3 regions of the Bradyrhizobium sp. i1.15.2 genome follow, and region 3 is predicted to be linked to each of the others. Evidence: predicted binding sites of a transcription regulator. Region 3 holds the regulator's gene; each other region holds the start of a gene.
The links. Region 3 encodes LexA, which represses DNA repair genes until DNA is damaged. Its sites were predicted from a motif close to TGTTCNNNNTGTGTTCNG; they were not measured.

Region 1 (7,335 bases), on a different contig from region 3:
AAGCGTTGTCGCCATCGCCGCCACCTCCTGCGCGGCGCGGAAGGTGAAGAGCTCGACCGCCTCCCGTGCCGCAGCTTCGCTGCTCGCAAGCAGCGTGCGCATATCCGAAGCGATGCGGGAGACGCCGAGCAGGCCCGATTCGTGATAGAGCAGGTGCTGGACATCTTCGACCGACATTTTCTCGTGCTGTTGCAGATAGAGCAACACGCCCGGGTCGATCCTACCGCAGCGCGTGCCCATCACCAGCCCGTCGAGCGGCGTCAGTCCCATCGTGGTGTCGATGCTGCGGCCGTCGCGCAAGCCGCACAGGCTCGCGCCGTTGCCGAGATGCGCGATCACAGTGCGCTTCGCCACGAGTTGCGGCGCGATTCGGGCGAGCCGTCCCGCGACATATTCGAACGAGAGGCCATGAAATCCGTAGCGCCGAACGCCGCGCTCTTCATAACGTCTCGGAATGGCGAAGCGGCTGGCGGGCGGCGCAATGCCGTGGTGGAAAGCGGTGTCGAAGCAGGCGATCTGCGTCAGGTCGGGCCTTATCGCCGTGATGGTGCGGACTGGCGCCAGGCAGCGCGGCTGGTGCAGCGGCGCCAGCGGCGTCAGCGCTTCCAGCTTTGCGGTGATATCGTCCGTCAGCTCGACCGGAGCGGAATAGTCTAGACCGCCATGGACGACGCGGTGGCCGACAGCGCGCAAGCGATGGTCCCCGAAACGATCCTCGATGAAGCCGAGCACGTCGGCGAACAGATGATCGCTGTCCGCATCCGATGCTTTCCTCCGTTTCTCGAACAGGTCCTCGCCCGCGGGGCCCTTCACGACGAGCCGCGGCTTCGTCTCGTGCTCGTCGAGCAGGCCCTTGCAGAGCAGGGTGGGCTCGGCCGCCGAGATCTCGAACAAGCCGAATTTGACGCTCGACGATCCCGAGTTGAAAACCAGTACCGTGTTCGACATGGCTGCTGTCAGTCGCCTGCCTGCGCCGGCGTGTTGCCGCCGGCGCTGTTCTGCCAGACCCATTCCTGGATTTCCGGCATGTCCTCGCCGTATTCGCGCACATAGCGCGAATGCTCGATCAGCTTGTCGCGGAATTGCTGCTTCACCTGCGCCGCCTTGGTGGCCAGTCCCGGCACGCGCTCGATCGCCTCGATCGCGAGGTGATAGCGGTCGAGCTCGTTGAGCACGACCATGTCGAACGGCGTCGTCGTGGTGCCTTCCTCGGCAAAGCCGCGGACGTGCATGCCGGCGTGGTTGGTGCGGTTATAGGTCAGCCGGTGGATCAGATAGGGATAGCCGTGATAGGCGAAGATCACCGGCTTGTCGCGCGTGAACAGGCCGTCGAAGTCGCGGTCGGACAAACCGTGCGGGTGCTGCTCCCTGGGTTGCAGCGTCATGAGGTCGACAACGTTGACGACACGGATCTTCAGCTCGGGCAGCGCCTTGCGCAGCAGGTCGACGGCGGCGAGTGTTTCCAGTGTCGGCACGTCGCCGGCGCAGGCCATCACGACATCGGGCTCGCCATTCGCGTCTTCCGTGCCGGCCCAGCTCCAGATGCCGATGCCGGCGTCGCAATGCGTGGCCGCCTCCTGCATCGACAGCCATTGCGGCGCCGGCTGCTTGCCGGCGACGATGACGTTGACGCGGTCATAGGTGCGCAGGCAGTGATCGGCGATCCACAGCAGCGTGTTGGCGTCCGGCGGGAAGTAGATGCGGACGATGTCGGCCTTCTTGTTGGCGACGAGATCGACGAAACCGGGATCCTGATGGCTGAAGCCGTTGTGGTCCTGACGCCAGACATGCGAGGTGAGCAGATAGTTGAGCGAGGCGATCGGTCGCCGCCACGGCAGATGCCGGGTCACCTTCAGCCATTTGGCGTGCTGGTTGAACATGGAATCCACGATGTGGATGAACGCCTCGTAGCAGGAGAAGAAGCCGTGCCGGCCCGTGAGCAGATAGCCCTCTAACCAGCCCTGGCAGAGATGCTCGCTCAGGACTTCCATCACGCGTCCGTCCTGGGCGAGATGCACGTCGTAAGGTTTTGTCGGCTCCATCCAGACGCGTTCCGTGGCCTCGAACACCGCATCGAGCCGGTTTGACGCGGTCTCGTCCGGACCCATGATGCGGAAGTTGCGGGCCTCGGCGTTGAGGCGGATGACGTCGCGCAGGAATTTCCCGAGCTCGCGGGTTGCCTCCGCCACGACGCCGCCCGGCTGAGTTACCTCGACGGCGAAGCTGCGGAAGTCCGGCAGCTTCAGCTCCTTCTTCAGAAGGCCGCCATTGGCGTGCGGATTGCCGCCCATGCGGCGATTGCCTTCGGGCGCGAGCGCCTGGAGCTCGGCAATCAGAGCGCCGTTGGCGTCGAACAGATTTTCCGGCTCGTAGCTGCGCATCCAGTCTTCGAGAATCTTCAGATGCGCCGGATTCTCGCGGCAGTTCGCGACCGGCACCTGATGCGCCCGCCAAAAACCTTCGACCTTCTTGCCGTCGACTTCCTTGGGGCCGGTCCAGCCCTTCGGGCTGCGCAGCACGATCATCGGCCAGCGCGGGCGTTCGATGCTCTTGCGGCCGTCGCGGGCGTGCTGCTGGATCGACCGGATGCTGGCGAACGCGACATCCAGCGCGTCCGCCATGGCCTGATGCATCGGCTTGGGATCGTCGCCCTCGACGAACAGCGGCTCGTGGCCGAGCCCGCGGAACAGATTGCGGATCTCGTCGTCGCGCATCCGCCCGAGCACGGTCGGATTGGCAATCTTATAACCGTTGAGATGCAGGATCGGCAGCACCGCACCGTCATGGGCGGGATTGAGGAACTTGTTGGAGTGCCAGGACGCCGCGAGCGGGCCGGTCTCGGCCTCGCCGTCGCCGACGACACAGGCGACGATCAGGTCGGGATTGTCGAAGGCCGCGCCATAGGCATGCACCAGCGCGTAGCCGAGCTCGCCGCCTTCGTGGATCGAACCGGGCGTTTCCGGCGCCGCGTGACTCGGGATGCCGCCGGGGAAGGAGAACTGTCTGAACAGCTTGCGCAATCCGTCGGCATCGCGCGCGATATCGGGATAGATCTCGCTGTAGCTGCCTTCGAGATAGGTGTTGGCGACCATGCCGGGGCCGCCGTGGCCGGGACCGCAGACATAGATCACGCTCAGGTCCAGCGCGCGGATGACGCGGTTGAGATGGGCGTAAATGAAGTTCAACCCGGGCGTCGTGCCCCAATGGCCGAGCAAACGCGGCTTGATGTGCTCGGGCCGTAACGGCTCGCGCAGCAGCGGATTGTCGAGCAGGTAGATCTGCCCGACGGAGAGATAGTTCGCGGCGCGCCAGTAGCGGTCGAGCAGATCGAGGTCGCTGCTCGCTGCGGCCAATTGTTGTTGATTTGTCATGTTCCTGCCGACCTTCACCCGGGATCGTCACCAACCGAGTTCCGGCGAGATCGATCCTTCGGCAGCATCAAACGGGATCGCCGTGACGCCACTGTTGCGTGAGGTCAAAAGCGGGCGCGCGAAGTTTGGGCAGCTCTACTGTGCATGGGGTTGTTTTCACGTTTTTCGTTTGTGTTCTTGATTTGTTCCTTTGGCGTGCTATCTTGGCTTCATGAGTCCAGCATCCTCTCATGCTCTCAAGCACCCGCCGGTCACGGCGCCCTCCGAGCCGGCGGGTGCGCCTTCTGACTTCCCTGAGCTGGCGGTCGCCATCGACCGCCAGCGCAGGCGAGGCCGGGGCGCGCAGTCCAACGCCAGCGGCCGGTTCGAGGCCGAGGCGCGCGTCGCATTCGACGATGGCTGGCAAAGCCTTGAAGAACTGCCTCCGTTCAAGACCACGGTCGGGATCGACACCTCGCGCAAGGTGATTACCCGCAACGATTCTCCCGACATCGGCTTCGATCGTTCGATCAATCCCTACCGCGGCTGCGAGCACGGCTGCGTTTATTGCTTCGCGCGGCCGACCCATGCCTATCTCGGCCTGTCGCCGGGGCTCGACTTCGAGTCGAAGCTGTTCGTGAAGCCCGAGGCGCCGGCGCTGCTCGAGAAGGAGCTTGCAGCGCCGGGCTACGAGCCGCGGATGATCGCGATCGGCACCAACACCGATCCCTATCAGCCGATCGAACGCGAGCGCAAAATCATGCGCGGCATTCTGGAGGTGCTGGAGCGCGCCGGCCATCCCGTCGGGATCGTCACCAAGTCGGCGCTGGTGACCCGCGACATCGACATTCTCGCGCGCATGGCCAAGCGCAACCTCGCCAAGGTCGGGATCTCCGTGACCTCGCTCGATCCGAAATTGGCGCGCACCATGGAGCCGCGGGCGTCCACGCCGCCGAAGCGGCTGGAGGCGCTGAAGCAGCTTTCCGAGGCCGGCATTCCGACCACCGTCATGGTCGCCCCCGTCATCCCCGCGCTGAACGATTCCGAGATCGAGCGCATCCTGGACGCCGCCGCTCATGCCGGCGTCAAGGAAGCCTCCTACGTGTTGCTGCGGTTGCCGCTCGAGGTGCGCGATCTCTTTCGGGAATGGCTGATGGCGAACTATCCGGACCGCTATCGCCACGTCTTCACGCTGATCCGCGACATGCGCGGCGGCCGCGACTACGACGCGAAATGGGGCGAGCGCATGAAGGGCACCGGTCCGATGGCCTGGACCATCGGCCGCCGCTTCGAGATCGCCTGCGACAGGCTCGGGCTGAACAAGCGGCGCTCCAAGCTGACGACGGATCATTTTGCCAAGCCGAAGCGGAACGGCGATCAGCTCAGCCTGTTCTGAGGGACGAAGTGGGAGAGGCGTCGTATGAGTCAGGAACTGCCAGCTCCAATCCCGCGGCTCACCGTCATCACGCTGGGCGTGAATGACATCCGCGCCAGCATTGCCTTTTACGACGCGCTCGGGTTTTCGCGCCGGCTCAAGGTGACCGGTGAGGCCGTTGCGTTCTATGACACCGGCGGTCCGGTGCTCGCGCTGTTTCCCTGGGACCAGCTCGCGGTCGACGCCAGATTGCCGGATCATCCGAGGCCATCGACGTTCCGCGGCATGACGCTCGCTTGGAACTGCCGCGCGCGTGAGGAGGTGGATGCGGTGCTGGCTTTCGCCATCGGCAAGGGAGCCGCGCTGCTGAAGGCCGCGCATGAGACCGATTACGGCGGCTATTCCGGCTATTTCGCCGATCCTGATGGCCATCCATGGGAAGTCGTGGTCGCACCCGGCATCGACGTCGGCGAGGACCGGCGGGTGCATCTGGCGGAATAGGGCGGCTGACTTGAATCTTGAATAGCGGGAATTGTCCGAGGTTCCCGGTTGCGCAGGCCGTGCCGCTTGCGCACGATCCCCGCCATGATTCGGGATCAGTCCGCCAAGAAGCCGGCCAAAGGTGCGCCCAAGAAGGCTGCGCCTGAAAACAAGAAAGCTGCGCCGAAAAAAATCGCCAAGGCGCTGGCCGGGACCAAGAGCGCCATCGTCGTCGCCCCAAGCTTCCGCCGCGAGCGCGCGCTGATCAAGCGCGGCGTCTGGCCGGTGGCGGGCTGCGATGAGGCCGGCCGCGGGCCACTGGCCGGTCCTGTGGTGGCGGCGGCGGTGATTCTCGATCCCGACCGCATCCCGCGCGGCATCGACGATTCCAAGCGCCTGACGGCCGAGGAGCGCGAAAGGCTGTTCGACAAGATCTGCGCCACCGCCCAGGTCTCGGTGGCCGTCGCCTCGCGCTCCCGCATCGACCGCGACAACATCCTGCGCGCCTCGCTGTGGGCGCTGAAGCGCGCCGTGGTGGCGCTGCCCGAGCAGCCCCGGCACGTCTTCGTAGACGGCCGCGACCGGCTCGACACGGAATGCGATTGCGAGGCCGTGATCGGCGGCGACGGCATCGTCCTGTCGATCGCAGCGGCCTCGATCATCGCCAAGGTGACGCGGGACCGCCTGATGTGCGCGTTGGCTCAGGACTGTCCCGGCTACGGTTTCGAGCAGCACAAGGGCTACGCTGTGCCCGAGCACCTCGACGCGCTCAACCGCCTCGGTCCCACCGTCCACCACCGCAGCTTCTTCGCCCCCGTCGCCGCCGCCCGCGCCAAGCACATGCCCTGGACGGTCGAGCCGGCACAGGATCTGTTTGCGGTGACCGAGATCGAGCTGCAGGTGGACACGAGCCTGGAAGTCGACGCGTCGGCAAATCTCTAGACGAGACTCGGTTGCCACGACGCGCCGCGCCCTCTATCAAAATAGTCGTGAGCGAATAGGGCCGGCTTCACGGGTTGGCTGCATCTTTCGGACGTTGCATGCGGTTTACCTCCCTGGTCATCGAGCTCATTCGCGCGCGGCCGCGGCTGATCGTCTGGATCGCCGTGCTGCTCCAGGCCGCGATGTGGCTGCTCGTGGCGCTGGTGTTTTATCGCAGCCCGCCCGGCAGCCTCGCGACCCTGCTGGCGTTCGGCCGCGAATACCAGGTCGGCACTGATTTGGGCCCGCCCTTGCCGGTCTGGCTCGCCGACATCGCCTATCGCGCCGCCGGCGGCCACGTGTTCGGCGTCTACGTCCTGGCGGAGCTCTGTGGGGTCGCGACCTTCATCGCGCTCTATCATCTGTCCCGCGCGGTGGTCGGCCCCCAGCAGGCAGTGCTGGCCGTGCTGCTGACCATGACGCTGCTGGCCTTCTCCTCGCCCGCACTCGACTTCGGCCCCCTGGTGCTGGCGCGGCCGCTCTGGGCGCTGCTGCTGCTGCATTCCTGGCAGATCATCGGACAGCGCCGCGGCAATGCCTGGTTCGCCTGGTCGATCGAGGCGGGCCTCTTGCTGCTGACGACGCCGGCTGCGATCTTCTTCTTGCTGCTGATCGTCGTCTTCGCGCTCGCAACCGCGGACGGCCGCCGCACGCTGCGCGCATTCGACCCACTGTTTGCGCTGGTGGTCGTCGCCGTGCTGGCATTGCCCTATGCCGTCTGGCTGATGCGCGCCGAGGTGCTCGTCCTGCCGGCCTTGCCTGAGGTCGCCCAGCTCAATGCCCGCGCGCTGCACGCGGCCTGGCTGCTCGGGGGGCTCCTGCTCGGTGCGGCGGCGATCCCGGCGCTGACGGTCCTCAACACCGGCCTGTTTGTTCCCAAGAGCGAGGAGGCGCCGATCATCTACCGCCCGCCGGTCGAGCCGCTCGCGCGCAACTTCGTCTATTTCTTCGCGCTGGCGCCGCCACTCGGCGCGGTGCTGATCTCCGGCCTGCTGGGCCTCGACGCCGTCGTCGGCGGCGCCGGCGTCGTGCTGGTGTTGTCGGGGCTTGCCGTGGTCGTGGGGGCCGGCGATCTCATCGCGATGCGCCGCGCGAGGATGCTGCGGATGGTCTGGGCGGCCGCCGTCATCGCGCCCGCAATCGGCGTCG
Region 2 (7,335 bases), on a different contig from region 3:
TCGAGCGCAAGAACCAGGAGATCGAGCAGGCCCGCCGCGCACTGGAGGAAAAGGCGACCGAGCTCGCGCTGACCTCGAAGTACAAGTCCGAATTCCTGGCCAATATGAGCCACGAGCTGCGCACGCCGCTGAACTCGATCCTGATCCTCGGCCAGCAGCTCACCGACAATCCGGACGGCAATCTTACCGGCAAGCAGGTCGAATTCGCCCGCACCATCCACGGCGCCGGCACCGACCTACTCAATCTCATCAGCGACATTCTCGATCTCTCCAAGATCGAGTCCGGTACGGTGACGGTCGACGCCGAGGAAATCCTGACCGCGAACCTGCTCGAGACGGTCGGGCGGCCGTTCCGTCACGAGGCGGAGAACCGCAATTTGTCGTTCAAGATCGACGTCGATCCGAATCTCGCGCGCAGCCTCGTCACCGATTCCAAGCGCCTGCAGCAGGTTTTGAAGAACCTGCTCTCCAACGCCTTCAAGTTCACCGCCGAAGGCGAGGTGCGCCTGAAGGTCGCCGCAGCGGTCGGCGGCTGGGGCACGGATCATCCGGTGCTGAATTCGGCGCCGGCCGTGATCGCATTCGAAGTGTCCGACACCGGCATCGGCATTCCCCTGGAGAAGCAGAAGCTGATCTTCGAGGCGTTCCAGCAAGCGGATGCCGGCACCAGCCGCAAATATGGCGGCACCGGCCTCGGCCTTGCGATCAGCCGCGAGCTCGCAAGCCTGCTCGGCGGCGAGATCCACCTGCGCAGCTTGCCGGGCAAGGGCTCGTGCTTCACGCTTTACCTGCCGCTGAAATATTCCGGCCCGACGCTCGCGCCCCGCGCGACGCCCCAACAGAGCCAGCCGCCGGCGCTGCAGCCCGCTACAGCCGAACCGCAGCGCGTCATCGAGCAGCTTCCCGACGACCGGCTCAACCTCGAACCCGGCGACAGTATCCTCCTGATCGTCGAGGACGACCCGCACTACGCACGTGTGCTGGTCGACCTCGCGCGCGACAAGGGATTCAAGGTGCTGGTCGCCGCACGCGGCGCGGAGGCGCTGGAGCTAGCAAAGCAGTACCAGCCGAGGGCCGTGTCGCTCGACGTATTCCTGCCGGATATGCTCGGCTGGACCGTGTTGAGCCAGCTCAAGCACAATCCGCTGACCCGCCACATCCCCGTGCAGATCATCACGCTCGACGAGGACCGCCAGCATGCGCTGGCGCGCGGCGCCTTCTCCTTCGTCAACAAACCGACGACGACCGAGGGCGTTTCGGCCGCGCTGACGCAGATCAAGGAATATGCGCGACCGCGGCGCAAGCGGCTGCTGATCGTCGAAGACAACGAGGCCGAGCAGCTCTCGATCCGCGAGCTCCTGCATCACGACGACATCGAGATCGTGACGACCGGCACCGGTGCCGACGCGCTCTCGATGCTGCGTGAGACCCCCTGTGATTGCGTCGTGCTCGACCTGCGCCTGCCCGACATGACCGGCTTCGAGGTGCTGGACCAGATCCGCAACGACGAGGCGCTCTCGAACGTTCCGGTCGTCGTCTTCACCGGCCGCGAGCTGTCGGCCGAGGAAGATGCGGAGCTCCACACCATGGCGCGAAGCATCGTGGTCAAGGGCGTGGAATCGCCGGAGCGCCTGCTTGACGAGACCGCGCTGTTCCTGCATCGCGTGATCACGGAGTTGCCGGTCGAGAAGCAGCGCATGCTCGAGAAGCTGAACAGTTCCGACGAAGACCTGATCGGCAAGACAGCCCTGCTCGTCGACGACGACGCCCGCAACATCTTCGCGCTGTCGAGCGTGCTGGAGCGGCGCGGCATGAAGGTGCTGACGGCCACGACCGGCAACGAGGCGGTGACCTTGGTCGAATCCAACCCGGAGATCGCCATCGTGCTGATGGACATCATGATGCCGCAGATGGATGGCTATCAGACCATCGGCGTCATTCGTGAAAATCCGACCTTCGCCCGTCTTCCGATCATCGCGTTGACGGCCAAGGCCATGAAGGGCGACCGCGAGAAATGCCTCGAGGCCGGCGCGTCCGACTACCTCGCCAAACCCGTCAACACCGATCAATTGCTGCTTGCAATCCGCATGTGGCTGCACCGCTGAGTTGGATGCCCGTATGGACCACGAAAAGGTCAACATCCTCCTCGTCGACGACCAGCCGGCCAAGCTGCTCGCCTATGAGGTGATCCTGAAGGATCTCGGCCAGAACCTCGTGATCGCCTCGTCCGGTCGCGAGGCTCTGGAGGTGCTGCTCAAGACCGAGATCGCGGTGATCCTGGTCGACGTCTGCATGCCCGAGCTCGACGGCTTCGAGCTCGCCGCGATGATCCGCGAGCACCCGCGCTTCCAGAAGACCGCAATGATTTTCATCTCGGCCATTCAAGTCAGCGACATCGACCGCCTGCGCGGCTACGAGATGGGCGCCGTCGACTACGTCCCGGTGCCGGTCGTGCCGGAGGTGCTGCGCGCCAAGGTCAAGGTGTTTGCAGAGCTCTATCGCAAGACGCGCGAACTCGAACGGCTGAACCAGGATCTCGAGGACCGCGTGCGTGCACGCACCGCCGAGCTGGAGAATTCCACTGCAAAGCTGCGCGAGAGCGAAGAGCGGCGCAGCATGGCGATCGCCGCCGGCAAGATGGGTTCCTGGGACTGGGACTGGATCACCGGCGACTGGATGTGGGACGAGGGACAATACCGCATCTTTGGTGTTGGCCCGGAGAGCTTCGAGGTGAACCCGGCCAACGTTCAGGCGCTATTGCATCCGGATGACGTCGATCAGTTGCGCAAGGCGATCGCCGAATTCAACAAGGGCACACGCTCCTATGAAACGGAGTTCCGCATTGTCCGGCCCGACGGCGATGTGCGCTGGTGTGTAGGCACGGCCGCCGCCACGGTTGACGATAGCGGTCGGGTCATGCGCGTCAGCGGCGTGACGGTGGACATCACCGAACGCAAGCGCGCCGAGGAACGGCAGACTCTGCTGGCGCGGGAAGTCGATCATCGCGCCAAGAATGCGCTGGCGCTGGCACAATCGATCGTGCGCCTCACCCGCGCCGACGAGGTCAAAGCCTATGTCAGCGCCGTCGAGGGACGCATCAATGCACTGGCGCGCGTGCATACGATCCTGTCACTGTCGAGCTGGCAGGGTGCCGAACTCTCGAAGCTGATCGACGAGGAGCTTGCGCCCTATTCCCTCGGCGGCCAGATCAAATTGGCGGGGTCCGAAGTTCAGTTGCTGCCGGCGACCGCCCAGACGCTGGCGCTGGCGCTGCACGAGCTTTTCACCAACTCGGCGAAGTATGGCGCGCTCTCGACGCGGACGGGACGGCTCGCAATCGGCTGGCAGGTCGAGGACGAGCTGCTCACGCTCACCTGGGAGGAATCCGGCGGCCCGCTCGTCATGACGCCGAAATCCCGCGGCTTTGGTACGCGGAGCCTGCTTGCGAGCGTCGAGTCCCAGCTCGGCGGGCAGGCGCGATTCGATTGGCGCGCCGAGGGTCTGTTGTGCCGGCTCGAGGTGCCGCTGGTCCGCAAGACCGCCGCGACGACCACGCCCGGCAACTTCGAAGCCGCGAGCTCCGCCGAATTGCAGCGCGCGTCCGGTTAACCGGAGGCCGCACTCTTCCTGCGCTGCGTCGTTTGCGGTTCGCGCGCGACCCGCCCTTCGAGCCAGGCTTCCGTTTGGGCGAGATCGCGCAGCGCCTTGGCATAGCGGCGCGCCGCGCTTCGCTCCGCGCCGCGGGGCAGTTTGCGCGCTTTGCGGAGGATGTCCGCAGCGGCGTTGCGATAAGCCAGAGAGCGATAGAGAAAGACCACCTTACCCATATCGAATGTTCCCGTGTTGCAGGGTCATTCTCGCCCACCCGGCATGAACGTCGGATGAAGCGGGCGATAACGATTCCTTCATGCGGATGGAACCGGCGCGTGTCGCAGGCGTTGCTTGCGAGATTGGGATAGAGTTCCATGCGCGCGAAGAAGTCGTCGGACCTGATCTCTCCCAGCGGGCTCGTCAAGCTGATGACGCACGCGATGATGGGCGCAGCCTTGGGACTCGCTTTCAGCCTCTTGCTCGTGCTGTCCAATCCCGGCGTCGCCAATTTGCTGAGTCACGGCGGAAGGCAGGCCGTTGTCGTTTTCGCCCTCACATTGGTGACGACGTTCGCGATCGGCGCAACACTGACCGGGGTCGTATTCATCCTCGAAGAGGACAAGCAATCTTGAAGGATGCGTGCTTTACCGGAACTTCTTTGTTCGGAACTCCTGCGACCAATGGCAGTTGGCTGCCTGCGTCAATTCAACTCAGGGAGTTCCCGCATATGAAGACCACCAAGCTCGCTCTTGCCGTGATGTTGGCAACCGGCCTCGCCGCCGCACCGTTCGCCGTGCAGGCCAAGTCGCACAAGGCAAAACACGGATCCTCGATGTCATCGTCGCAGACCACCACGGGCGCCAACACCAAGTCTTCCAAGGGTGCTGATCCCTCCGGTCAGGGCGGCTCCGGCCCCGGCTCCGACCAGGGCGGCACCATGACGAACAACAAGGGCGGCATGAGCAACACCAAGTAGGTGTTCCCCGAAATCATGAAGGCCCCGCGATCGCGGGGCCTTTTGCTTTGGTGTTCAAACGAACTTTTTCTCGGGCCGCTTCGTCGACATGCGGTATCGACGAGCCCCGCACGCGCGTTACGCCAAGGCTCAGCTACGATGGCCGCCCAGGATGTCAGGGTGGACGCCCGCAGGATCTGATTTCACCAGATGATCGAGCCGTGCCCGCTTGCGGGCGATCAAGAGCTGGGCCGCGGCGTCGTCGAGCCCCTCGCGTTGCAGCTGCCGGATCGCAGAGCCCAGTTCGAGAATCTCGGCGCGCAGCTTTAGAATCCGGTACACATCCGGGTCTTCCTCCACCGTGCGCTCCCAAAGCTCTCAGCGGCGCGCGACCACGCGCAGAGGACTACCTGCTGCCTTCGCGGAACGAAGGCGCATCCTATCGCGGACATTCGGCAGGACATCGCCGCCACCTGCAGCCTTCCATTCGCCGATCAGCAGATTGATTTTCCGGCGCAGATCCATCTGCGCCAGGGCCTTCTCTGTGCAGTCCCGATCGCGCTCGACGAGCTCGCGTACGGACACCTCGATATCGGCCATTTCCAGCCTCAAGGCGCTGATTTTACGTCGAATTTCATTAATTCTATTGTCCATGACTTGTTAGAACAAAATAAGAACATATAGTCAAGTCACGATTTCAGAAGGGAGAAGCGATATGCAGGTTCAGGGCAAATACGACGCCAAAGCTTTCCTCACCGAGCAGATGACGCGGGCGCAGGGCCTCCGGCTGAAACGGCTGAGCGAAGAGGCGTATCAACCCGCGCAATATGCGCGGGATCTGTCCTCCAGCGAGGCAGCGCGGCGCATTCAGGTGCTGGAAGCGGAGATCGAGCTGGCGGATTCGTTCTAGGCTAGGCCGCGTATCCGGGACGTTGCTTGCGCTTTCGGAACTATGCCTGTCTCGGATTGTTTTCCCAGGCCAAGGGAGAACATGCATGGCACGCAAGGCAAAGAAGCGCCGCTACTCGCGCAGCTCCGGCAGCGATGTCGAAGGCGAGATGAAGCGCTACAAGAAGGGGACCGCGAAAAGCGGACCTGGCGGTCGAGGCGGACGCGTGAAGAGCCGCAAGCAGGCGATCGCGATCGGCCTGTCGAAAGCGCGCAAGAAGGGCAAGAAGGTCCCGAAGAAAGCCGCAAAACGGAAGTCGTCCAAGAAGACATCAAAGAAGACATCTCGGAAAACTTCCAAGAAGAGTTCGAAGAAAACGTCGAAGCGCAAATCCTCCAAACGGTCGCGCTGACCTCCGTCAGATCATGCTGCCCGGCATGAAGCAGCGGATCGACACACCGAACGCGGTCTTCACCGGCCACACCATGGTGCGGCCGGCCCGGTTCGGCTCGGTGATCACGGCTTCGTCCGGTACCTCGACCCATTCGCCGTCGAGCCGCACGCGATAATGTCCATTGTGCGAGTCCCAATCGGGATCGGCGACGGCAAACCCGTCCGCATCCGAGCAGCACGGACCGAGATGGCTGCGCAGGCCGTCGAACCACGGCTTGAGAGGTGAGTCCGCGTAGCGGCCGTCGTCACGCCCGAGAGCGTTTCCGCCCCACAGCACGAACGGCGCCACGAGCAGCGCAGCCGTCAGCGAGAGCTTCAATCGATCCATGTCGGCACCGATCAAATACGAATTGCCGGCCGGCTCAGCGGCGGCAAGTTCGAAGTTCCACGCTTGCAATCGTCGGCGGCTTCATTGCCGCCGAGTCCATACGAGATCCGTAATTGTGATGAACGAACACGGCTTTTTCGGACGAACCGGGTCATCCTCCCTGCCGTTAACGAGAATGTTATCGGCGGGCATCCGAAATCCTGACGGCGAACAGGAAAGGCGGCCCGTAGGCCGCCTTTTTGGAGTTGCGCCGATCGACGTTCGACTTATGCGAGCGGCACCGCCACGAACCGGGTCGCCTGCGCGCTTCTGACTTGCAGCAGCACGCTGCGCTTGCCGGACGATTTCGCCTGCGCCAGCTCCGAACGGACATCGCCGATATTGGCGACGGCCTTGCCGCCCACATTGAGGATGACGTCGCCGGTCTGGATGCCGCGTTGCGCGGCCGGCCCTTGCGGATCGACTTCGGTGACGACGACGCCCTTTTGGCCGGCGCCCTGGACGTCCCCGGCCGGAGCCAGGCTGAGGCCGAGACGCGGCGGCATGCCGGCATCTGGCTGCGACTTGCCCTCGTCGGCTCTAGCCTGTCGCTCGTTCGGCAACTCGCCGAGCGCCAGTGTCACCGTCTTGTTGTCGCCCTTGTGGACGACATCGAGCTTCACGGACGTGCCTGGCGCCAGGGTGGCGATGGTGCGGGCGAGATCGCGGGAATCCTTGATCGCGGTGCCATTGACGGCGGTGATGACGTCGCCCGCCTCGATGCCCGCCTTCGCTGCCGGGCTGCCGTCCTGCGGATTGTCGACGATCGCGCCGCGCGCCTCCTTGAGGCCGAGGCTGTCGGCGATATCCGACGTCACCGGCTGCACCTGCACGCCGAGCCAGCCGCGTGTGACCGCGCCCTTGTCCTTCAACTGTGCGACGACGAGCTTTGCGGTCGAGGCCGGAATGTCGAAGCCGATGCCGACCGAGCCGCCGGAGGGCGAGAAGATCGCAGTGTTCACGCCGATCACGTTGCCATTCATGTCGAAGGCCGGGCCGCCGGAGTTACCCTTGTTGATCGGCGCGTCGATCTGGATGAAGTCATCATAGGGACCGTTGCCGATGTCGCGGCCGCTGGCC
Region 3 (7,335 bases):
GCTGCGGGCCAAGATCGACATGGGTGCGGGCAACATCAATCTGCGCGACCCCGTGCTGTACCGCATCCTGCATGCGCACCATCCGCGCACCGGGACCAAGTGGAGCATCTATCCGAGCTACGACTATGCGCACGGCCAGTCGGACGCGATCGAGGGTATCACGCACTCGATCTGCACCCTGGAATTCGAGGACCACCGGCCGCTCTACGACTGGTTCATCGAGAAGCTGCCGGTGCCATCGAAGCCGCACCAGTACGAATTCGCGCGGCTGAACCTGACCTACACGCTGCTGTCCAAGCGCGTGCTGACCCAGCTCGTCCGCGAGGGCCATGTCGCGGGCTGGGACGATCCGCGCATGCCGACGATGGCGGGCATGCGCCGCCGCGGCGTGCCGCCGGCCGCCCTTCGCGAATTCGTCAAGCGCATTGGCGTGGCGAAAGCCAACAGCGTCGTCGACGTCGGCATGCTCGAGTTCTGCATTCGCGAGGAGCTGAACCGGACGTCACAGCGGCGGATGGCGGTGCTGAAGCCGCTAAAAGTCGTGATCGAGAATTATCCGGAAGGGCAGACCGAGGAGCTCGAGGCGATCAACCATCCGGACGATCCCTCTGCCGGCACCCGGAAGGTCACGTTCGGCCGTGAGCTCTACATCGAGCAGGACGACTTCATGGAGAACCCGCCGAAGAAGTTCTTCCGTCTGTCGCCAGGCAACGAGGTGCGGCTGCGCTACGCCTATTTCGTCAAATGCACCGGCGTGATCAAGAACGATGCCGGCGAGGTGGTGGAGCTGCGCTGCACCTACGATCCCGCGACCAAAGGCGGTAACGCGCCCGATGGCCGCAAGGTCAAGGCCACCATGCACTGGCTGTCGGCGGCGACATCCGTGCCCGCGGAAATCCGCATCTACAACCAGCTGTTTGCCAACCCGAGCCCGGACGCCTCGAATTTCGCGGCCGACCTCAATCCGCAGTCGCTCGAAATTCTCGCTGATGCGCGCGTCGAGGCATCGGTCGCGGAAGGCAATTCGACCGAGGTAATGCAGTTCGAGCGCCAAGGCTATTTCGTGCGCGACAAGGACTCGACGCCGGGCAAGCCGGTGTTTTCGCGCACCATCGGTCTGCGCGACACGTTCGCGAAGGAAGTCGCCAAGGGCTGAGGACGACCATGACCAGCGAAGCCGACGCCGTCGTTTCCGCCATCATCGCCAAATGGAGCGCCGGCTTCGCAACGCTCGACGCCGCGGCACTCTCGTCTCTGTATTCGAAGAACGCCTTCTTCTTCGGCTCCAACCCAAAGCTCTATCGGGGCAGGGATGGCGTCGCAGACTATTTCAACGGCCTGCCGCGCTGGCGCAAGCCGAGCGCGGTCTTCTCCGAGGTGTATGCGGCGCAGGCAGCTCCTGATCTCATCAATATGGCCGCAACCATCTCGTTCGATCTCGCCGGCGAAAGCCCCGATTTCTCGGTCAAGATGAGCTGGGTCATCGTGCGCGAGGATGGCGACTGGAAGATCGTCAATCACCATGCTTCCTCGCAGGCGCCGCTGATCTGACCAGCGGGGCACACGGCATTGTCATTCTCGCGAGAGAGAACGAACGTGCGCCCCACGCGTTGGGCTGGGTCCAACAAGGAGCCCACCATGCAGAACATCGCAGAGCACATGGAAGTCATCGGCGCCGACGGCGTCCATATCGGCACCGTTGACAAGGTCGAAGGCAATCGCATCAAGCTGACCAAGAAGGACAGCGGCGAGGGCAGCCACAAGGGGCATCATCACTTCATCGACAAGGGCCTCGTCGCGGACATCGAGGGCAACAAGGTCCGGCTGTCGGCCAAGGCGGATGTCGCGGTGACGATGGAAGAGGAAAAGTAGCGGTCGCGCCCTTTCGTTCCTGATCCGTACCGCTATCCGCCCGCCTGCACGTTCCGGTAGCTTCGGCCTTCGTTGCGTATCATCGAGTGCAGGGAATGGCGGAGCCGGGCCGGCCGGTACGGTCGCAGGGGATCGCGGGGACGTGGCCCGCGGGCCGCGCCGCGTCCGCGGGCGGCCTCGCGCCTGCAGGCCTCGACCTCTGGACATCGCTGGCCGAGACGCGTGGCTGCGCGCCGAGGCTGGCGCCGGGCGGCTGTTGCCGTGGGTGCCCGTGGCGTTTGGCTGCGGCATCGCGCTTTATTTCTCGGCAGATCACGAACCTGTGCTGTGGGTCGTAGCCACGACCGCCATCGCGCTCCTGCTTGGCGCGGCTCTGTTGCGGCGGAGCCGGCTGTTCGCCCCGGCCATCATGATCGCGGCGGTCGCGGCCGGCTTTGCCGTCGCGACCTGGAAGACGGCGCGCATCGCTCACCCGGTGCTGGCAAAGTCGCTCTATTCGGTATCGTTGTCGGGCTTCGTCGAAGCCCGCGACATCCGCGAGCGTACCGACAGGTTCGTGCTGCGCGTCACCGCGATGGAGGCGCAGCGCAGCGACGTCAGGCTCGAGCGCGTGCGCCTGTCGGTCCGCAAGGGCACGGCGCCGGAGGTCGGCAGTTTCGTTCAGCTGAAGGCGCGGCTGATGCCGCCGCTCGCGCCGGTGCGGCCCGGCAGCTACGACTTTTCGCGTGACATGTTCTTCCAGGGCATCGGCGCCTCCGGCTTCGCGATGGGCGCAATCACGGTGGCGGCGCCGCCTGAGACCGCCGGCTTGCGGCTGCGTTACGCGGCCTTCATGCAAGGCCTGCGCGATGCGATCGATGCCCGCATCCGGGCGACGCTCGACGGCGACAACCGGGCGATCGCGACCGCGCTGCTCACCGGGCGGCGCGATGCGATCACCACGCCCGTCAACGACGCGATGTTCATCTCCGGCCTCGGCCACGTGCTCTCGATCTCCGGTTATCACATGGCGGTCGTTGCCGGTGTCGTGTTCTTCGCGGTGCGCGCGCTGCTCGCTCTGATCCCCAGACTGGCGGCCGGCTTCGCCATCAAGAAATGGTCGGCCGCCGCCGCGCTGGTCGCCGCTGCGTTCTACCTGCTGCTGTCAGGCGCGGAGGTCGCGACGCAAAGGTCGTTCTTCATGACCGCGGTAGTGCTGATCGCGGTGATGGTCGATCGCCGCGCCATCACCTTCCGCACGCTTGCTGTCGCCGCGCTGATCGTGCTCGCGGTCGCGCCGGAAGCGCTGGTGCATCCGAGCTTCCAGATGTCGTTTGCAGCAACGCTCGGGCTGGTGGCGCTGGTGCAGATCGGCATGCCGAATTTGTTTGCCTCGCCGGACCATTCGGCGACTGCACGCATTGCGATGTGGGGCGGCCGCGAGATCGCGATGCTGTTCATGGCTTCGCTGATTGCGGGACTTGCGACCACACCCTACGCCGCTTTCCACTTCCACCGTGTCACGCCGTTCGGCGTGCTCGCCAATCTCGGCGCGATGCCGGTGGTCTCGGCGCTGGTGATGCCGGCGGGGCTGTTGGGGCTGCTTGCTGCACCGTTCGGGCTGGACAGCGTGTTCTGGTGGCTGATGGGGATCGGCATCGACTGGATGGTCGCGGTCTCGCGCTGGGTCGCAGCATTGCCGGGTGCCGTCGGCCGCATCGCGGCGTTCGGGATCGGGCCGCTGATCGCGGCGAGCCTGGGAATCATCGTGCTGGGCTTGTTGCGGACGCCGCTGCGCTGGTCCGGCGCCCTGGTGCTGCTGGCAGCGATCCTGTGGGGACTGTCGGCGCGGAGGCCCGACATCCTGATCGCCGGGGATGGCGCGAGCGTCGCGGTGCGGGGCAAGGACGGATATCTGCACCTGATCAGGACCAGCAAGGACAGCTTTCTGCTCAAGGAATGGCTCGCTGCCGACGCCGATCCGCGCGATGCCGGCAGAGCCTCGCTGGCTGATGGCGTGTCCTGTGACGAATCCGGCTGCGTGACGCCACTGATCGACGGGAGGCTGGTCGCGCTGGCACTGCGGGTCGACGCTCTCGCCGACGATTGCAGTCGGGCCGCGCTGGTGGTGACGACGCGTCCCGCGCCGCCCGATTGCGCGGCGATGGTGGTCGATCGGCAGCGGCTCGCCAGCCAGAGCGCACTGGCGCTGACGCAGCGTGGTGACGGATTTGTGGTTCAGGCGGTGAGGGCGAGAGGCACGAGCCGCCCCTGGTTGCCGGTCGGCGCCGGCGAGGGTGATTTCGACGGCAGCCTTGCGCCGAAGGCGACCGCGCCCCGCATCAAGGACGCAACGCCGGCGGAGACCGACTTGCAGGCCGACGATTGATCTGATGGTGCGGAGCAACGCAGCGGGTCGGTGCGTCCGCTCGGATTCGCTGGCGCAAACCACACCATCTCGCCGGCCACGGCCGGCGATGGCAATTCAATCCTGACCTCCGACCTCGTAGCCGGAGGGCGGCTGTTTCAGCCGATCGGCAGGTGCGTGACGGTCGGCTGCCTGTCGGCGATGATCTGCGCCTTGTGCTCGCGCTCGATGACCGACTGGGTCACAGGCAGTTGCAGCACGGTCGCGCGCTGGCCTTCGACGAGCTGCGTCACCAGCACAAATTTGCCGTCGGGGAATTCGATCGCGTCATGATGGCGGTCGGGAACGTGCGGATCGATCTTGCCGAACTTGCCCACGCGGGAATTGATGGTCCGCGTCCAGATCCAGCGATTGTCGTAGCGGACGTCGTCTGCGAAGGCGAGCTCCGTTCCCGGCAGCAGGCAGACGGCAACAGACGGATCGGCTGCGGAGGCGAAGCCGCGCGTCGAGGTGCCGCGGAAATTTGTCGTGACGATCGTCTCGCCGACTTCGGCGGGGCGCGACGCGACGGCATGCAGGCTGTAGTCACACATCGGGTGCTCCTCATGCTGGGATAGCAACCCACGTCTCTTATCGAGGCGCAGGCCTCTATCAGAGTTGAAGCACGAAAGCTCTGCTCGGTTGTGGGCAAATCTGCGGCTGGTTTCCGCAAGCCGCGATCACATTATCTTTCCCGAATTCAATAGGAACAAAGAGAGTTGCGATGCATTCGGGAGGCGCATGCGCGAATATTGCCGGCTGGTGCAACGACCTCGATCGCTGCTCGCTGTTTCCTCGCACACTCGAGCCGCGAAGCGGTGCTGTTTCGGTGCTGCTTCTTGGGCGTCGCGAGTAGCCAGCGCCGGAGCAGGGGCCGGATAGTCTGTGCAGAACCAGAAAGACTATCCAGCCGGAGCGGACGATGATCCGCTCCAATCTCTGACCGGCGATGCCGATCGGAAGCGCGCGAGGCGCCAACTTCTCCAGGTATCAAGTACGTCCGGTATCAGTACTTCCGGTAAAGCCCGATCAGCTTGCCCTGAATCTTCACCCGATTGGGCGGCAGGATGCGGACCTCATAGGCAGCGTTGGCGGGCTCGAGCGCGATCGAGGCGCCGCGACGGCGGAAGCGCTTCAGCGTCGCTTCCTCGTCGTCGATCAGCGCCACCACGATGTCGCCGGTATCGGCGCTCTCGTTGCGCTGAATCAGCGCCATGTCGCCGTCAAGGATGCCGGCATCAACCATGGAATCACCGCGCACTTCCAGCGCGTAATGTTCGCCCGAGCCGAGCATGTCGGGCGGTACGCTGATGGTGTGGCTGCGTGTCTGCAACGCCTCGATCGGCGTGCCGGCCGCGATGCGGCCCATCACCGGTACCGCCACGGGGCGTTCGCCCTCGTCCGCGGGCAGGCTGGAGCCCGCACGCACCTTGCCGAGATTGCCCTCGATGACGCTGGGGGTGAAGCCGCGGCGGCTGCCGGCGGCTGCCTGGAGCTCCGGCAGCTTGATGACTTCAATCGCACGGGCGCGGTTGGGCAGGCGTCGGATGAAGCCACGCTCCTCGAGCGCCGTGATCAGGCGATGGATGCCCGACTTCGAGCGCAGATCGAGCGCATCCTTCATCTCGTCGAAGGAGGGCGGCACGCCGCTTTCCTTCAGACGTTCACTGATGAACCGCAGAAGCTCGTATTGTTTGCGCGTTAACATCTCGACCAAAGTCCCCCGGTTGATGTCGTCCGATTCCGAGACGCAGAATTCGGCAATAAGCCGCTACATGCTCGAAACAAATCATGAACGGACACTATATGTTCGATACATGTTCCGCAACTGCTTAATTTACCGTGAACAGAGCAAAGTTCGCGGAACGCGCGTTGCGGGGTGCTCAGACGGGGAGCCGCAACACTTCGCAAGCCGTGCCGGCTTCGGCCTTCGGCGCGAATGGTGCGCGCACGAGAAGTACCTGTGCTGCAGCGAGATTCGCAAGCAGCGAAGAGTCCTGATGATTGACGGGAAGAACGACGCGTGTGCCATCGTCACGCTCCTCCAGATGCGCGCGCAGATAGTCCTCGCGCTGGTCGTTGGCGCCGACGCCGCGGCCGAGCACGGCGCGTTCGCGGCGATGGTGAATCACTGAACGGCCCGACAGGGCGCGAATCAGCGGCACCATGAACAGGAAAGCGCACACGTAGGACGACACGGGATTGCCCGGCAGGCCGATCACACCCATTGCGCCGAGTCGCCCGTGCATCATCGGCTTGCCTGGCCGCATCGCGATCTTCCAGAACGCCATCGCGATGCCTTCGTCCCGCAGTGCCTGCTGGACCAGATCGTGGTCGCCGACCGATGCGCCGCCGGTCGTGATCAGGATGTCGGCGCCGCTCTCGCGGGCGCGGCGGATGCCGGCGGTGGTCGCCTCCAGCGTGTCGGCGGCAATACCGAGGTCGATCGTCTCGGCGCCTTCGCTGCGGGCGAGCGCGTGCAGGGCGTAGCCGTTGGAATAGACGATCTGGCCGTGGCCTGGCGTGGTGCCTGGCATCACCAGCTCGTCGCCGGTGGCGAGAATCGCGACCTTTGGACGCCTGAAAACGACAAGGTGCGGATGATTCATCCCGGCAGCGAGCGCGAGGTCGCGCTCGGTGACACGGCTTCCCTTGCGCAGGAGCACGTCACCCTCGCGGAAATCGACGCCGGCGGGGCGGATGTGCCGACCGGCGATCGCGGCTTCCTTGATCATGATCCGCTTGCCGGCTGCGACCGTGTCCTCCTGGATCACGACGGCGTCCGCGCCACCGGGAACGACGCCGCCGGTGAAGATCCGTACGGCCTCGCCGGCGCCGATCGTCCCGGCGAACGGTCGGCCCGCCGCGACTTCGCCGACCACGGTGAGCTCCGAATCGATCGTCGCGGCATCGGCCGCGCGCACCGCGTAGCCGTCCATCGCCGACATCGCCTGCGGCGGCTGCGTGCGCCGCGCCGCGAGGTCACGCGCGAGCACGCGATGATGGGCCTCGTCGAGGGAAATCATTTCTTCCGGCAGCGGCTCTGCACCCGCCAGCACCGCGGCAAGCGCGTCGGA

Region 1: ABIB80_RS10720 (PA0069 family radical SAM protein) is a predicted target of LexA. The motif match lies at 3,544-3,561, and genes of this name have one in related genera.
Region 2: ABIB80_RS10315 (DUF3072 domain-containing protein) is a predicted target of LexA. The motif match lies at 5,208-5,225, and genes of this name have one in related genera.

The regions. Positions count from the first base shown of each region.
Region 1 is NZ_JBEPRQ010000004.1:178,387-185,721, reverse strand. It holds gene ABIB80_RS10730 (acetate/propionate family kinase) at 1-948, opposite strand, end outside; gene ABIB80_RS10725 (phosphoketolase family protein) at 957-3,371, opposite strand; gene ABIB80_RS10720 (PA0069 family radical SAM protein) at 3,583-4,746, shown strand; gene ABIB80_RS10715 (VOC family protein) at 4,771-5,226, shown strand; gene rnhB (ribonuclease HII) at 5,311-6,147, shown strand; gene ABIB80_RS10705 (glycosyltransferase family 39 protein) at 6,246-7,335, shown strand, end outside.
Region 2 is NZ_JBEPRQ010000004.1:91,638-98,972, forward strand. It holds gene ABIB80_RS10280 (HAMP domain-containing protein) at 1-2,105, shown strand, start outside; gene ABIB80_RS10285 (HWE histidine kinase domain-containing protein) at 2,119-3,609, shown strand; gene ABIB80_RS10290 (hypothetical protein) at 3,606-3,827, opposite strand; gene ABIB80_RS10295 (hypothetical protein) at 3,966-4,223, shown strand; gene ABIB80_RS10300 (hypothetical protein) at 4,319-4,567, shown strand; gene ABIB80_RS10305 (hypothetical protein) at 4,697-4,906, opposite strand; gene ABIB80_RS10310 (hypothetical protein) at 4,925-5,146, opposite strand; gene ABIB80_RS10315 (DUF3072 domain-containing protein) at 5,262-5,456, shown strand; gene ABIB80_RS10320 (DUF6496 domain-containing protein) at 5,542-5,847, shown strand; gene ABIB80_RS10325 (hypothetical protein) at 5,854-6,216, opposite strand; gene ABIB80_RS10330 (Do family serine endopeptidase) at 6,483-7,335, opposite strand, start outside.
Region 3 is NZ_JBEPRQ010000017.1:25,609-32,943, reverse strand. It holds gene ABIB80_RS25940 (glutamine--tRNA ligase/YqeY domain fusion protein) at 1-1,156, shown strand, start outside; gene ABIB80_RS25935 (YybH family protein) at 1,165-1,551, shown strand; gene ABIB80_RS25930 (DUF2171 domain-containing protein) at 1,639-1,872, shown strand; partial or broken gene ABIB80_RS25925 (ComEC/Rec2 family competence protein) at 1,968-4,240, shown strand; gene ABIB80_RS25920 (hypothetical protein) at 4,378-4,812, opposite strand; gene lexA (transcriptional repressor LexA) at 5,265-5,966, opposite strand; gene ABIB80_RS25910 (molybdopterin molybdotransferase MoeA) at 6,142-7,335, opposite strand, start outside.